One region of the Bradyrhizobium sp. AUGA SZCCT0105 genome, then DNA from elsewhere that is predicted to be linked to it. Evidence: riboswitches for the same ligand, from Rfam matches in the RefSeq annotation. Region 1 holds a riboswitch; each other region holds the start of a gene.

Evidence for each region. Region 1 has a riboswitch for cobalamin ahead of JQ573_RS20850 (TonB-dependent receptor). Riboswitches for the same ligand answer to the same signal wherever they lie in the genome.
Region 2: another riboswitch for cobalamin. It lies ahead of JQ573_RS08390 (DUF1636 domain-containing protein); the one in region 1 lies ahead of JQ573_RS20850 (TonB-dependent receptor).
Region 3: another riboswitch for cobalamin. It lies ahead of JQ573_RS32060 (TonB-dependent siderophore receptor); the one in region 1 lies ahead of JQ573_RS20850 (TonB-dependent receptor).

What each region holds. Positions count from the first base shown of each region.
Region 1 is NZ_JAFCMK010000004.1:277,108-281,199, reverse strand. Features, by position in the region: gene JQ573_RS20865 (ABC transporter substrate-binding protein) at 1-307, opposite strand, end outside; gene JQ573_RS20860 (ABC transporter ATP-binding protein) at 313-1,086, opposite strand; gene JQ573_RS20855 (iron ABC transporter permease) at 1,083-2,126, opposite strand; cobalamin riboswitch at 2,239-2,437, shown strand; gene JQ573_RS20850 (TonB-dependent receptor) at 2,618-4,092, shown strand, end outside.
Region 2 is NZ_JAFCMK010000001.1:1,855,412-1,859,503, reverse strand. Features, by position in the region: gene cobN (cobaltochelatase subunit CobN) at 1-391, opposite strand, end outside; gene cobW (cobalamin biosynthesis protein CobW) at 391-1,425, opposite strand; gene JQ573_RS08390 (DUF1636 domain-containing protein) at 1,422-1,796, opposite strand; cobalamin riboswitch at 1,889-2,105, opposite strand; gene cobO (cob(I)yrinic acid a,c-diamide adenosyltransferase) at 2,142-2,795, shown strand; gene JQ573_RS08380 (cobyric acid synthase) at 2,807-4,092, shown strand, end outside.
Region 3 is NZ_JAFCMK010000008.1:223,210-227,301, forward strand. Features, by position in the region: gene JQ573_RS32055 (PepSY domain-containing protein) at 1-34, opposite strand, end outside; gene JQ573_RS32060 (TonB-dependent siderophore receptor) at 37-2,316, opposite strand; cobalamin riboswitch at 2,422-2,618, opposite strand; gene JQ573_RS32065 (GTP-binding protein) at 2,848-3,777, opposite strand; gene JQ573_RS32070 (amidohydrolase family protein) at 3,779-4,092, opposite strand, start outside.

The sequences.
Region 1 (4,092 bases):
TGGCCTTCAGGAGATCGCGCGTCGCGCGCTTGTCGAACAGGCTGACCACGACGCGGTCGGGCTTGAGCAGCAGTACGTCCTCGGCCTCGCCGGACAGAAGTGGATAGTTTCGCGCCTGCTCGGCGGCCCAGGATTGCCAGGCATCACGGGAAAAGCGGCTGAGGCCCAGGATCTGGTCCGGGTCGACCAGCGACAGCACGAGCTGGTCGCTGCAGACATTCATCGAGACGATGCGCGGTCCGGCGGCGGACGCGGCAGCGCACAAGATCAGCCATGCCGCTGCGGCCATCGCTGCGAGACGCTGCATCCTCATCAGACATCCGCCCATGGCACGATGACGGCCTCGCGCTGAAATTCGGCGCGGTAGGCGCTGACGCGGAACACGCTAGCCAGCACGCTCTCGGACAGCGCTTCAGCGGGCGCGCCTTGCGCCGCCAGCCGCCCGTCCGACAGCACCAGCACGTGATCGGCAAAGCGCGCGGCAAGCCCGAGATCGTGCGTTACCACGATGACGAGCACGCCGGTGTCGGCGACGTTGCGCAGCTTCTGCATCACGTCGATCTGATGACGCGGATCGAGCGAGGCGGTTGGCTCGTCGGCGAGAATCACCGGCGCTTCGACCGCCAGCACCCGGGCCAGCGCGACGCGGCTGCGCTCGCCGCCGGAGAGCTCGGTGACGCGGCGATCGCCGAATTCGGTGACGTCGACCGCCTGCATCGCCCGCAGCACCGCCTCGATATCCCTCGGCGACAGCCGCGCCGGATCGGTCGCGCCATGCGGATAGCGACCGAGCGCCACGATATCGCGCGCCGGCAGCGGCCAGTGCACCGTGTGCCCCTGCGGCAGATACGCAAAGCGCTTCGCGCGATCGCGCAGCGACAGCGAGGCCAGCGCGTCGCCGTCGATCCTGATGTCGCCACCGGATGGAATTAGTCCAGCGAGCGCGCGCAGCAGCGTGGTCTTGCCGGCGCCGTTCGGGCCGACCAGCGCGACCAGATGGCCCGCTTCCAGCGACAGCGAGACATCGTGCAGCACCTTGCGGCTGCCGAGAGAAGCGTTGAGAGCGGTGGCGGAGAGTAGCGTCATGCCACGCCTCCGCCGAGCGCGCGGCGTTCGCGCATGATCAGATAGAGGAAGAACGGCACGCCGATGATCGAGGTCAGCACGCCGACCTTGATATCCGACGTCGAGGGGATGATGCGCACCGCGATATCGGCGGCGAGCAGCAGCGCCGAACCGGTGAGCGCGCTCGGCACCAGGAGCCGCGCCGGATCGTGACCGATCAGGGGGCGCATCAGATGCGGCGCGACGAGGCCAATGAAGCCGATCGTGCCGGTAACGGCGACCGCGCCGCCGACACCGAGCGCCACGCCCGTGATCACAAGCAACCTTAGCCGTCCGACATCGACGCCGAGGCTCTGCGCCGCCTCCTCGCCGAGCGTCAGCGCGCGGAACGCGTTCGCCTGGCTGAGCAGGACGGCAGCGCCCGCGATGATGAAGGGCAGCGCCAGCGCCACGTGCTGGAAGCTGCGGTCCTCCAGCGAACCGAGCAGCCAGAATGCGATCTCCAGCACCACGAACGGATTGCTGGAGAGATTCATCACCAGCGCCGTCGCAGCTCCCGCAAAGCTCGAGATCGCGAGTCCCGCGAGGATCAGAATCAGCAGCCCGGCATTGCGGCCGGCGATCGCAAGCAGCGCGAACACTGAACCGAACGCGGCGATGATCGCCACCACCGGCAGTGCATAGGAACGCACATCGGCCACGCCCAGCGCGATCACCAGCACTGCACCGAATGCCGCCGATTGCGGCGCGCCGAACAGCGACGGCGAGGCCAGCGGATTGCGCAGCAGGCCCTGCAGCGCTGCGCCCGATAGCCCGAGAATACCGCCGATCGCGAATGCCAGAATGGTGCGCGGCAGCCGGATCTCGCGCACGATCACCTGCGCCACGTCGCTGCCGCCGCCGAACAGCGCCTCGATCACCGCAAGCGGCGACAGCCGCACCGGCCCGATGCCGAGCGAGAGCACCAGCAGCAGCACCACGAGCGCGAGCAGCGCCGCGGTGGCGCCCCACCGGCGCCGCGCCGCGACCTCGGCCGCCAAGGCAAAATCCTGCACGCTCATTGGATCCATGCTCTTACAGCGATCGCCGTGGCAGACAAGCGACACTCAACAAAAACCGTGGCCACCTGGCAGCCGCCCGACCTCCGCCGGATTGACTTTGCTGCCCAGCCGAACCCTAGATGAACATGACGGTTCTTTCATGAGATGAAAAGGGAATGCGGTGCGGGGAAACTTCCCCAACGCCGCGGCTGCCCCCGCAACTGTATGCGGTGAATCCTTCGTCACAGGCCACTGGGAATCTCGGTCCTGGGAAGGCGACGAAGGGTAACGACCCGCGAGCCAGGAGACCTGCCGTCAGCCGTGGTCACACGCGAAGATGCCGGTCGGGGAGTACAGGCATGAGCTTCACTTGAGGCTGCAAGCAGCTGAGCCTGCGAGCACGATGGTGAGACTGGTTCGCGGTGACGTGCCACTGACGTTACCGAGGTCTCACTTAGATGTTCTCCAACTCTTCCTCCCGGCGCCGCCGCGCGCTTCTGCTCGCGTCGACGATGATCGCGCCGACAATCGTTCTCTCGACCGCACGGGCGCAGCAGGTGCCCTCTCCCAATCAGCTGCCGGCCATCGAAATCACCAAGCCGGGCGACCAGAATTTTACGCGCGCCAAGCCGGCCGCTGACGAAGCGCCGGCGCCGCGCCGCCCGGCGCCGGGCACCGCGCAAGGCAACAATGTGGGCAGCGGAGCAGGATCGAACACGACAGGGACCGGACTGGCCACCGGAACGGGCGGCACCGGAACGGGCGGCACCGGTGGCGGCGGCCGCCAGTTCGCCGGCATCGTCGGCTCTTCCTCGACGGTGATCACGGCCGACGACATCGCGCATTCGCCGGTGCCGTCGCTGCCCGAGATTCTCGCGCAGGCGCCGGGCGTGCAGCTGCAATCGCTTTATGGCGGCCCGAACGGCGCCAAGACCGCGGTCGACCTGCGCGGCTTCGGCGCATTCGCCTCCGACAATACCCTGTTCCTGCTCAACGGCCGCCGCCTCAACGACGTCGACAAGGCCGGCTTCGATCTCACCACGATCCCGCTCGATTCGATCGAACGCATCGAGATCACGCGCGGCAACAGCGGCGCGGTTCTCTACGGCGACAACGCGGTAGGCGGCGTGGTCAACATCATCACCAAGACCGGCGCCGGCGGTCCGCCGGCCACGATCCGGGCCGAAGGCGGCTTCGGCTCGTTCAACACCCGCATGGCCGCGGTGTCCGCGGCACTCAATTCCGGACCGTGGTCGACCTCGTTCTACGGCAACGGCATCAAGTCCGACGGCTACCGCGTCAACAACGCGCTCGACCAGCGCAACGCCGTCGGCAACGTCAACTACACGACATCGGATCTCACCGCCTTCCTCACCGTCACCGGCAGCGACCAGAAGCTCGGCCTGCCCGGCGGACGGCTGGTCGATCCGTCGATCGGCGTCAACGAGCTGCTCACCGACCGCCGCGGCGCGGCGACGCCGTTCGACTACGCCAATCAGCAAACCGCCAGCGTCACTGCCGGCTTCACCAAGACGCTGATGAACGGCGTCGACCTCATCGTCGATGGCGGCTGGCGCCAGCGCGAGACGCAAAGCGGCTTCTTCGGCACCGTGCCGACGATCAGCTTCGCCTCGACCTACAATGATGCCGCGCTGCAGACCTGGTCGATCACGCCGCGCCTCAGCGTCAAGAACGTCATGCTCGGGATGCCGTCCACGATCCTGACCGGCATCGACTATTACGATTCGACGTTCCGCGAGGCACGCGGCGCCTATCAGGGCGTCGATCCCTACCACATCTACAATATCGAGCAGCAGACCGTCGCCGGGTACTGGCAGCACACGATCGGCCTGCTGCCGACGACCGACTTCTCCTACGGCGCGCGCGTCCAGAACACGAGCGTGTCGGCACGCGACCGCTACGATCCGAATGCACCGTTTGCGTTCGACACGCAGGCGGCGCCGCTCGACAGCAACGAGACCCAATA
Region 2 (4,092 bases), on a different contig from region 1:
GCAGGGTCGAGAATTCATCCAGCCGCAGATCGTCGCGGCCATCCGCCGGCAGCACCACCAGAGCGATGCCGCGTTCCTTCGCCAAACGATGCACCGCGGCCACCCCGTATGACCAATAGGGTTCGCCGCCGATCAGCCGCACCAGGATGCCGCGCGCCTGCGACAGCGTCCGCTCGATATAGGTATCGACCGACAGCGGGTGGCGCAGCTCCGCAAGATTGGCGAGCCGCAGCGACGGCAACGCGGCGCGACCCCGCCGCCAGCCGGCCGCGAACGCGGCGAGATCGCTGTCGGAAAACGACAACACCACGAGATCGGCCGGATCCTGGCCGAGGTCCCTTGGCGTCGCGGTCTCCTCAAGGCCGCGGCTCTCGTGGAAGACGACGTGCATCAGACACCTAGTCGCGCCCTGATCGCGGCTTCGTCGATGTCGCCGTGTTCGCCGATCACGACGAGCTTTGACTGCCGCGCCCGCGCGCCCCAGGGCATGTCGAACTGATGCCTGACCCGCTCGCCGACCGATTGCACCAGCAACCGCATCGGCTTGCCTTCGACCGCGATGTAGCCCTTGGCGCGCAGCACGTTCTGCTCGCGCGCCAGCCCCTTGATCGACGCGATCAGCGCATCGACATCCGCGATCTCCGGAAGATCGATCACCACGGAATTGAAGTCGTTGTGCTCGTGTTCGTCCTCACCGTCATGGTGGGACGGCCGCGACGCGAGGTCGTCCTCTGCCGCAGCTTCGAGGCCCAGGATCACGCGGGCGTCGATCGCGCCGTCGACGATGGGCAACATCGGCACCTCGCGCGGCATCTCGGCCGAGATCAGCGCCTTGGCCGCTTTGATCCCCTCGGCTCCGGCGAGATCGGCCTTGGTCAGCAATACGATATCGGCGCAGGCGATCTGGTCCTCGAACACTTCGGACAGCGGCGTCTCGTGGTCGAGATTCTCATCTGCCGCGCGCTGCGCATCCACCGCGGCCGGGTCAGGCGCAAAGCGACCCGCGGCAACGGCCTCCGCATCGGCCAGCGCGATCACGCCGTCGACCGTGATCCGCGAGCGGATCTCCGGCCAGTCGAACGCCTTCAGCAACGGCTTCGGCAGCGCGAGGCCGGATGTCTCGATCACGATATGATCGGGTCTCACAGGGCGCGCGAGCAACTGCTCCATCGCCGGGATAAAATCGTCGGCGACAGTGCAGCAGATGCAACCATTGGCGAGCTCGACAATATTCTCGGTCGGGCAATTGGCGTCCGCACACGACTTCAGGATGTCGCCGTCGACGCCCTCGCTGCCGAATTCGTTCACCAGCACCGCGAGCTTCTTGCCGTTGGCATTCCGGATCAGATGCTGGATCAGCGTCGTCTTGCCGGACCCGAGAAAGCCGGTCACGACGGTGACCGGAACCTTGGCGAGCGTCATCATTCTGCGGCCTCCGGCACGATGGCGATGGGTGGGATGCGGGCAAGCGATTGCTTGCGGAAGATTTCGGGACGGCTGCGCCACGGCACGATGCCGTCAGGCGCCGCGGCATAGGCAGAGGCGCCGGCGATCACATCCTTGGCATGATCAGCGGACAGGCGGCCGTACACATAGGACCACCGCCCCGGCGCGCTGAGCGCGACCGAGCAGCCCTGGCTGCAGGCCGACAGGCATTCGACCGGAACCAGATTGACGTCATCGGGCACACCGGCCTCAACAAGCGCGGCATGCAGGCGCGCACCGGGCGCGAGCTCGCCTTCGGCGAGCGTCTGGCCGGCGCGGCACGTGATACAGACATGAAGTGTAACGCTCATCGCCCTTCCTGGATTGACTGCGGGAAGCGATGAGGCACACGAACCTGACGTGAACAGGCTCGTTCCCCGTCGCGGAACACCCCGTCCGCCGGTCTCAAACACATCGCGTCGGCAGGTCTCCCGGCTTGCGGAGTAGGATTTCTCCCTTGATGCCCACCTTCCCGACTCCATCAGGGAATCAGTGGCTTGGGCATCTCTCCGGTCACGGTCGCGGGGGCGGCTGCGCTTTGGGCAAACCCAGCGGTCTGAGCCCTATCGCATTCCCTCTTCGCCTGTCGTAGGACAGGAACCAACGCGGGGTCACCATTCGGCCTAGCCTCGCACTTGTCAAGCCGAAGGAACGTGATGATTTCTGATGGAAACGACGCTGAAGATCGCGACGTCGGCACCGACCCTTCATTGGATGCGCGCCACGCGGCCAAAATGGCGAAAAAGAAGGTCGCCCGCGACAAGATCATGGCGACCAAGAGCGGTGAAAAGGGCTTGATCATCGTTCATACCGGCGCCGGCAAAGGAAAATCCTCCTCCGCCTTCGGCATGATCGTGCGCTGCGTGGCGCACGGCTTTCCCTGCGCCGTGGTGCAATTCATCAAGGGCGCCTGGGATACCGGCGAGCGCCGCCTGCTCACCGGGCATTTCGGCGATCTCTGTCAATTCCATGCGATGGGCGAAGGTTTTACCTGGGAGACGCAGGATCGCGCCCGCGACATCGCGGCAGCGCAAGCCGGCTGGGAAAAGGCCAAGCAGCTGATCGCGGATCCGAGCCTGCGGATGGTCGTGCTCGACGAGATCAACATCGCGCTTCGGTATGACTATCTGGCGATCGCCGATGTCGTCGATTTCCTGACCACGTCGAAGCCGCCGATGACGCATGTCGTGCTCACCGGGCGCAACGCTAAGGACGAATTGATCGAGATCGCCGATCTCGTCACCGAGATGACGTTGGTCAAGCACCCCTTCCGGTCCGGCATCAAGGCCCAGCCGGGCGTCGAGTTCTGACAGACATCACCATGGCGCGCGCATTGATGATCCAGGGAGCCGGCTCGGACGTGGGCAAGTCGCTCATCGTCGCCGGCCTTGCGCGTGCCGCAAGACGGCGCGGCCTGCGCGTGCTCCCGTTCAAGCCGCAGAACATGTCCAACAACGCCGCCGTGACCGTCGACGGCGGCGAGATCGGCCGCGCGCAAGCCTTGCAGGCGCTTGCCGCCGGCGTCGAGCCGCACACCGACATGAACCCGGTGCTGCTGAAGCCGGAGACCGACGTCGGCGCGCAGGTCATCGTGCACGGCAAGCGGATCGCGACCGCACGCGCGCGCGAATATGCCGCCATGAAGCCATCGCTGATGGGCGCGGTGCTGGAGAGCTTTGGGCGCCTGAAGGCGCGCGCCGACCTGGTGCTGGTCGAAGGCGCCGGCAGTCCTGCCGAGGTCAATCTGCGCAAGTCAGACATCGCCAATATGGGCTTTGCGCGCAGGGCCGACGTGCCCGTAGTCTTGGTCGGCGACATCGATCGCGGCGGCGTGATCGCGCAGCTCGTCGGCATCCAGGCTGTGATCGATCCTGATGATACTGCGATGATCCAGGGCTTTGTCATCAACAAGTTCCGCGGCGATCCGACGCTGTTCGACGACGGCTACCGCCTGATCGAAGCCCGGACCGCGTGGCGCGGCTTCGGCGTGCTGCCCTGGTTCGCTCGCGCCGGTGAGTTACCTGCCGAAGATGCGCTCGGGCTCGGCGAGGCGCGCAAGCCCGGCCAGTGCAAGATCGCGTTTCTGGCGCTGTCGCGGATCGCTAACTTCGACGACCTCGATCCGCTGAAGCTCGAACCCGGCGTCGATCTCGTGATGGTGCGGCCGGGTGAAGCCATTCCGGGCGACGCGAAGCTCGTCATCCTGCCCGGCTCGAAATCGACCCGCGGCGATCTTGCCTTCCTGCGTGCGCAAGGCTGGGACATCGACCTGCTGGCGCATCATCGCCGCGGCGGCCACATCCTCGGCCTGTGCGGCGGATACCAGATGCTTGGGCAAAGCGTCGCCGATCCTGACGGGATCGAGGGGCTCGCCGGCGAAACGCCTGGCCTCGGGCTGCTCGATGTCACGACGACCATGACCGAACAGAAGACGCTGACCCGCGTCAACGCGGTGCACGCTGCGACCCATCAACCGATCAGCGCCTACGAAATCCACATCGGGCGCACCGACGGGCCGGATCGCGCACGGCCATTTGCATCGCTTGACGGCGCGCCGGAAGGTGCCATGTCGAGCGATGGGCGCGTTCACGGCAGCTATCTGCACGG
Region 3 (4,092 bases), on a different contig from region 1:
ATCGCCGCGCTCGCCGGATCAGAGCGTTGCGCATGGTCAGAACTTCACGTTGACGGACAATTCGGCGGTGCGCGGCATGCCGAGCAGCCACTGCCCCGTCCCGTTCGAGGTCACCGCGTAGACCTTGTCGAACAGATTGTAGACGCGGAACGCAACCGTGGTGCGATCATCGGGCTTCCACCTGATGCCGCCATTGACCACATTGTAGCCCGGCCGCAGCTGGGTGTTGGCGAGATCGGAGTACATCGCGCCGACGATCTGCACGCCGCTATAAACCGACCAGTTCGGCGCGAAGTCCCAGGTCAGCCAGACGTTCGAGACCTGCTGCGGAACGTTGACCGGAACATTGCCGTTGTAGCTGACGACCTTGCCGCCGACCACCTGGCTGTTGTTGTCGTATCGGGCACGCAGCAGCGCAAGATTGGCGTCGACGCGCCAGCCATCGTTCAGCGCGAGCCCGATCGATCCTTCGACCCCGCGTGATGATTGTTGGCCGATCTGCAGTGCCAGGCCGGCAGTGGGATTGCTGGGATCGGGAATGGTCAGGCCGGTCTTGACGATCTCGTACCCTGCCAGCGTCCACTCGCCGCGGCCGCCCCAGAACGACTGCTTGACGCCGATCTCGGTCTGCTTGCCGGTCGCGAGCTGGAAGGTTTTTTGCGAGGTCGACAGCGAGATCAAATTGCTGACCGGATCGAAGCCGACCGCGTACTGACCATAGAACGCGAGGTTCTTGATCGGCTCGTACACCAACCCGGTTCGCCAGCTGGTGCCCGACAGCGTCGTTTCAAAACTGTTCGCCGGCGTCTTGTAGTCGGTGCGATCGACCTCGGGACGATCGTACCGGACGCCGGTGACGAGCGACAATTGATCGGTCAGCGACAGACGATCTTCGGCAAACAGCGCGTATTGATTGACGATCGCGTTGAAGCCCGGCGTCGTCGCCGTGGTCGTCGCGAAAAACGATCCGGGATCGAACACGTAAGGATTGACCGACGACGCGCCGCCATAGGGCGAGTTGTTGGTGTGGGCGAAGTCGATCCGGTTGACGTCGAACCCGGCAACGAACTGGTTCGCGAGCCCGAGGACGTGACCGCTGAAGGTCGCATCCATCCGGTTGCCGAGCTGCTTCTGGTCGTGGAAGATCTCGATGTAGCTGGAGCGGTCGATCAGCTGGGTCTTCGGGTTCCAGGTGTAGTTTTCGATATCGCGCCAGTGCCGCTCGCTGGTCAGGTAATACAGCGTGTTGTTGATCTTGATGCCGTCGGCGACGTCCCACTCGGTCTTGAGCTGGGTCCAGCTGTCCTGGTAGCGAATTGCGCTGTCCAATGCGTTGTAGTTCTTGAAGCGCAGCGCGTCCTGAATCGAGCCGTTGATCAGCGGCGTGCCGAAATAGCGCGACGGGCTGCGGTCGCCATAATCCTCTGACAGCGTGAAGGCGAGATTGTCCGATGCCTGCACCCGCACGGCGGCGGAGACCACCGCATTCGAGGTCTTGTCGCGATCGACCCAGCCGTCCGATATGTTGCCGGTGGCGTTGATGCGGTAGGACACATTGGGACTGATCGGACCGGTGCTGTCCACCGACAGCCGTCGCGTCATGTTGCTGTCGAGCGAGACCTCGGCCTCGTTATAGGGCATGCCCTGCGGCTTCTTCGGAACGACGTTGATGACGCCGCCAATCGCGCCTTCGCCATACAGCACCGAGGCCGGGCCACGCAGCACCTCGACCCGCTGGGTCGACCAGGTGTCGTAGGGGAACGTCAGGGTGCCCGAGCCGATATAGAAGCGTGTGCCGTCATACAGCGTCATCACCGAGTTGCTGCCGGCAAAGCCGCGGGTGCTGAACGACAGGCCGCCATTGCCGGGCGCCGGCGTCGCGATGAACCCGGCCGCGTTCTGGGTGACGGCATCGAGCACATTATGCTGACCGCGCTCGGCGATGGTCTGCGACGAGATGATCTCGACGCTGGCCGGCGTCTGCAGCGGCGTCAAATTGAGGCGACTGCCGGTGCCTCCCTGTGTGGTGGCGTTGAGCGTCGGCGATGCCGATCCCGAAGCGCCCGACGCTGCAGCACGGGGCGCGCCAGCGGTTACCGCCGTTGCAGGTCTGGCGCGCGGCCGCGACGACGTCGCCGAGTTGCGGCTTCGCGCCGCAGGCTTGGGCTTTGCGGATGTCGAGGGTGCGACCTCGATCGGATCGAGCGTGGTGGGTGGAGATGTTTGTGCCGAACCTTCAGCCGGCAGCAGCAGCGATGACAGGGAGCAAACGAGACCGAGGCGCCAACGGCGCGCGGCGGGAGTTGACGGAGACATGGAAAGACTCGCGGTAACGTGGCACGTCACCGCGAACGCGGACTGGCGCATTGCCCCAGAGGCAGTGCTCCGATCCCACCAGGACGCCCCCGCCCGATGTGCTCGCGTGTGACCACGACTGACGGCAGGTCTCCTGGCTCACGGGTCATCGCCTGTCGACGCCTTCCCGGGCGGAGTGGCCCAGTGGCAAATTGACGAAAGGCTCGCCGTTTACAGTTGCGGGGACAGCTGCGGCATTGGGGTTACCCTCGCACCGCATTCCCTTTTGATCCCCGAAGGGAACCGTCGAGCGAAACGATAGGTGGTGCGGGATGGGCTGTCAATTCGATGCGATTGTCGCACACATGCTTTGCGGGATGATGCTGCGGCGATGACACAGCCCGGCCACATCTACTGCTGACGCGGAGAGGTAACCCGTCATCCTGAGGAGCGCGGAACGCGCGTCTCGAAGGATGCGCGGCCCGGCTGGTGGCCGTCGACCCTTCGAGACGCGCTTCGCGCTCCTCAGGGTGACGGAAACGTAAGCTCACATCACCCTGCTTCGACACATCCCTGCATCACCTCATCGATCTCGGCCCGCGACAGCGCGCCCATCTCGGCGATGAACACGACTCGCGTGCGTGGCACGCCGGGCGCCGGCACGCCGCCGGCAGCCAGTGTCGCGCGTCCGCCGGCGAGTTGAAATACCGTCAGCCGTCCCGGCTGCTCCACCGTCTCGAACAATCCCTTCGCCCGCGCCAGCTTCGGCGCCAGTCTGCCGATCGCCTGCTGCAAGCGCGGCAACGCTACCTTCCGCTCCGAGGTCCAGCTCAGCGTCTCGAACCGATCGGACGTCGGCCGTCGCGGCGCGGTCTCGCGCAGCGTCGGCACATGATCGAGATCGGCCGGAAACACCAGCTCGGCCGGCACCTCGCCATGCAGGGCAGCAACGATGACCGCAGCCGGACGCACTGTCCGCACGGCATCGCGGATCGCCGCGCACGCGGCTGCATCGGCCAGATCGACTTTGCTCAGCGCCACCACATCGGCCGCGCGCAGCTGCGAGCGCAGCAGCGCATCGTTCAGCATCGCCACCGGCTGCGTCGCGTCGACCACGCACAGCACGGTCTCCAGCGGCGCCTCCTTCCAGATCACCGGATCCATCAGGTTGCGCACGATGTCGGCGGGATCGGCGATCCCGCTGGTCTCGATCACGATGAATTCGGGACGCGGATCACGCCGCAGCAAGGTTGCGAGCGTGCGCAGCAGATCGCCTTCCAGCGTGCAGCAGATGCAGCCATTGCTCAGGCTGACCACGCCGTCGCTGGCGCCGGCAATCAGCTCCGCGTCGATATTGATCGCGCCGAAATCGTTGACCACGGCGGCGATGCGCCGGCCTTGCGCATGCGCCAGCAGATGGTTCACGACCGTGGTCTTGCCCGCCCCGAGAAAACCCGCGACCAGCAGGATCGGGACCGCCACATCAGCCCCCAGTGACCGGCCGGCGCACCGGCCGGCCCGGCCGTGCCGCGACGTCGAGCACGCCATCATTGATCAGCGGCTGACCGCTGACCACGAGATGCCGCACGCCTTCCGCCGGGCGGTTCATCGCGGAGAAGGTCGCGCGATCGCTGAGCGTCTCGAAGTCGAACACCACGACGTCGGCGTCGGCGCCGACCTGCAACCTGCCCTTGGCGCGCATCGCCGGCGTGCTCGCGGACAGGATTTCCGCCGGGATCAGCGCGCATTTGCGGATGCCCTCGAGCAGCGACACCTTCCTGCGCTCGCGCACCCATT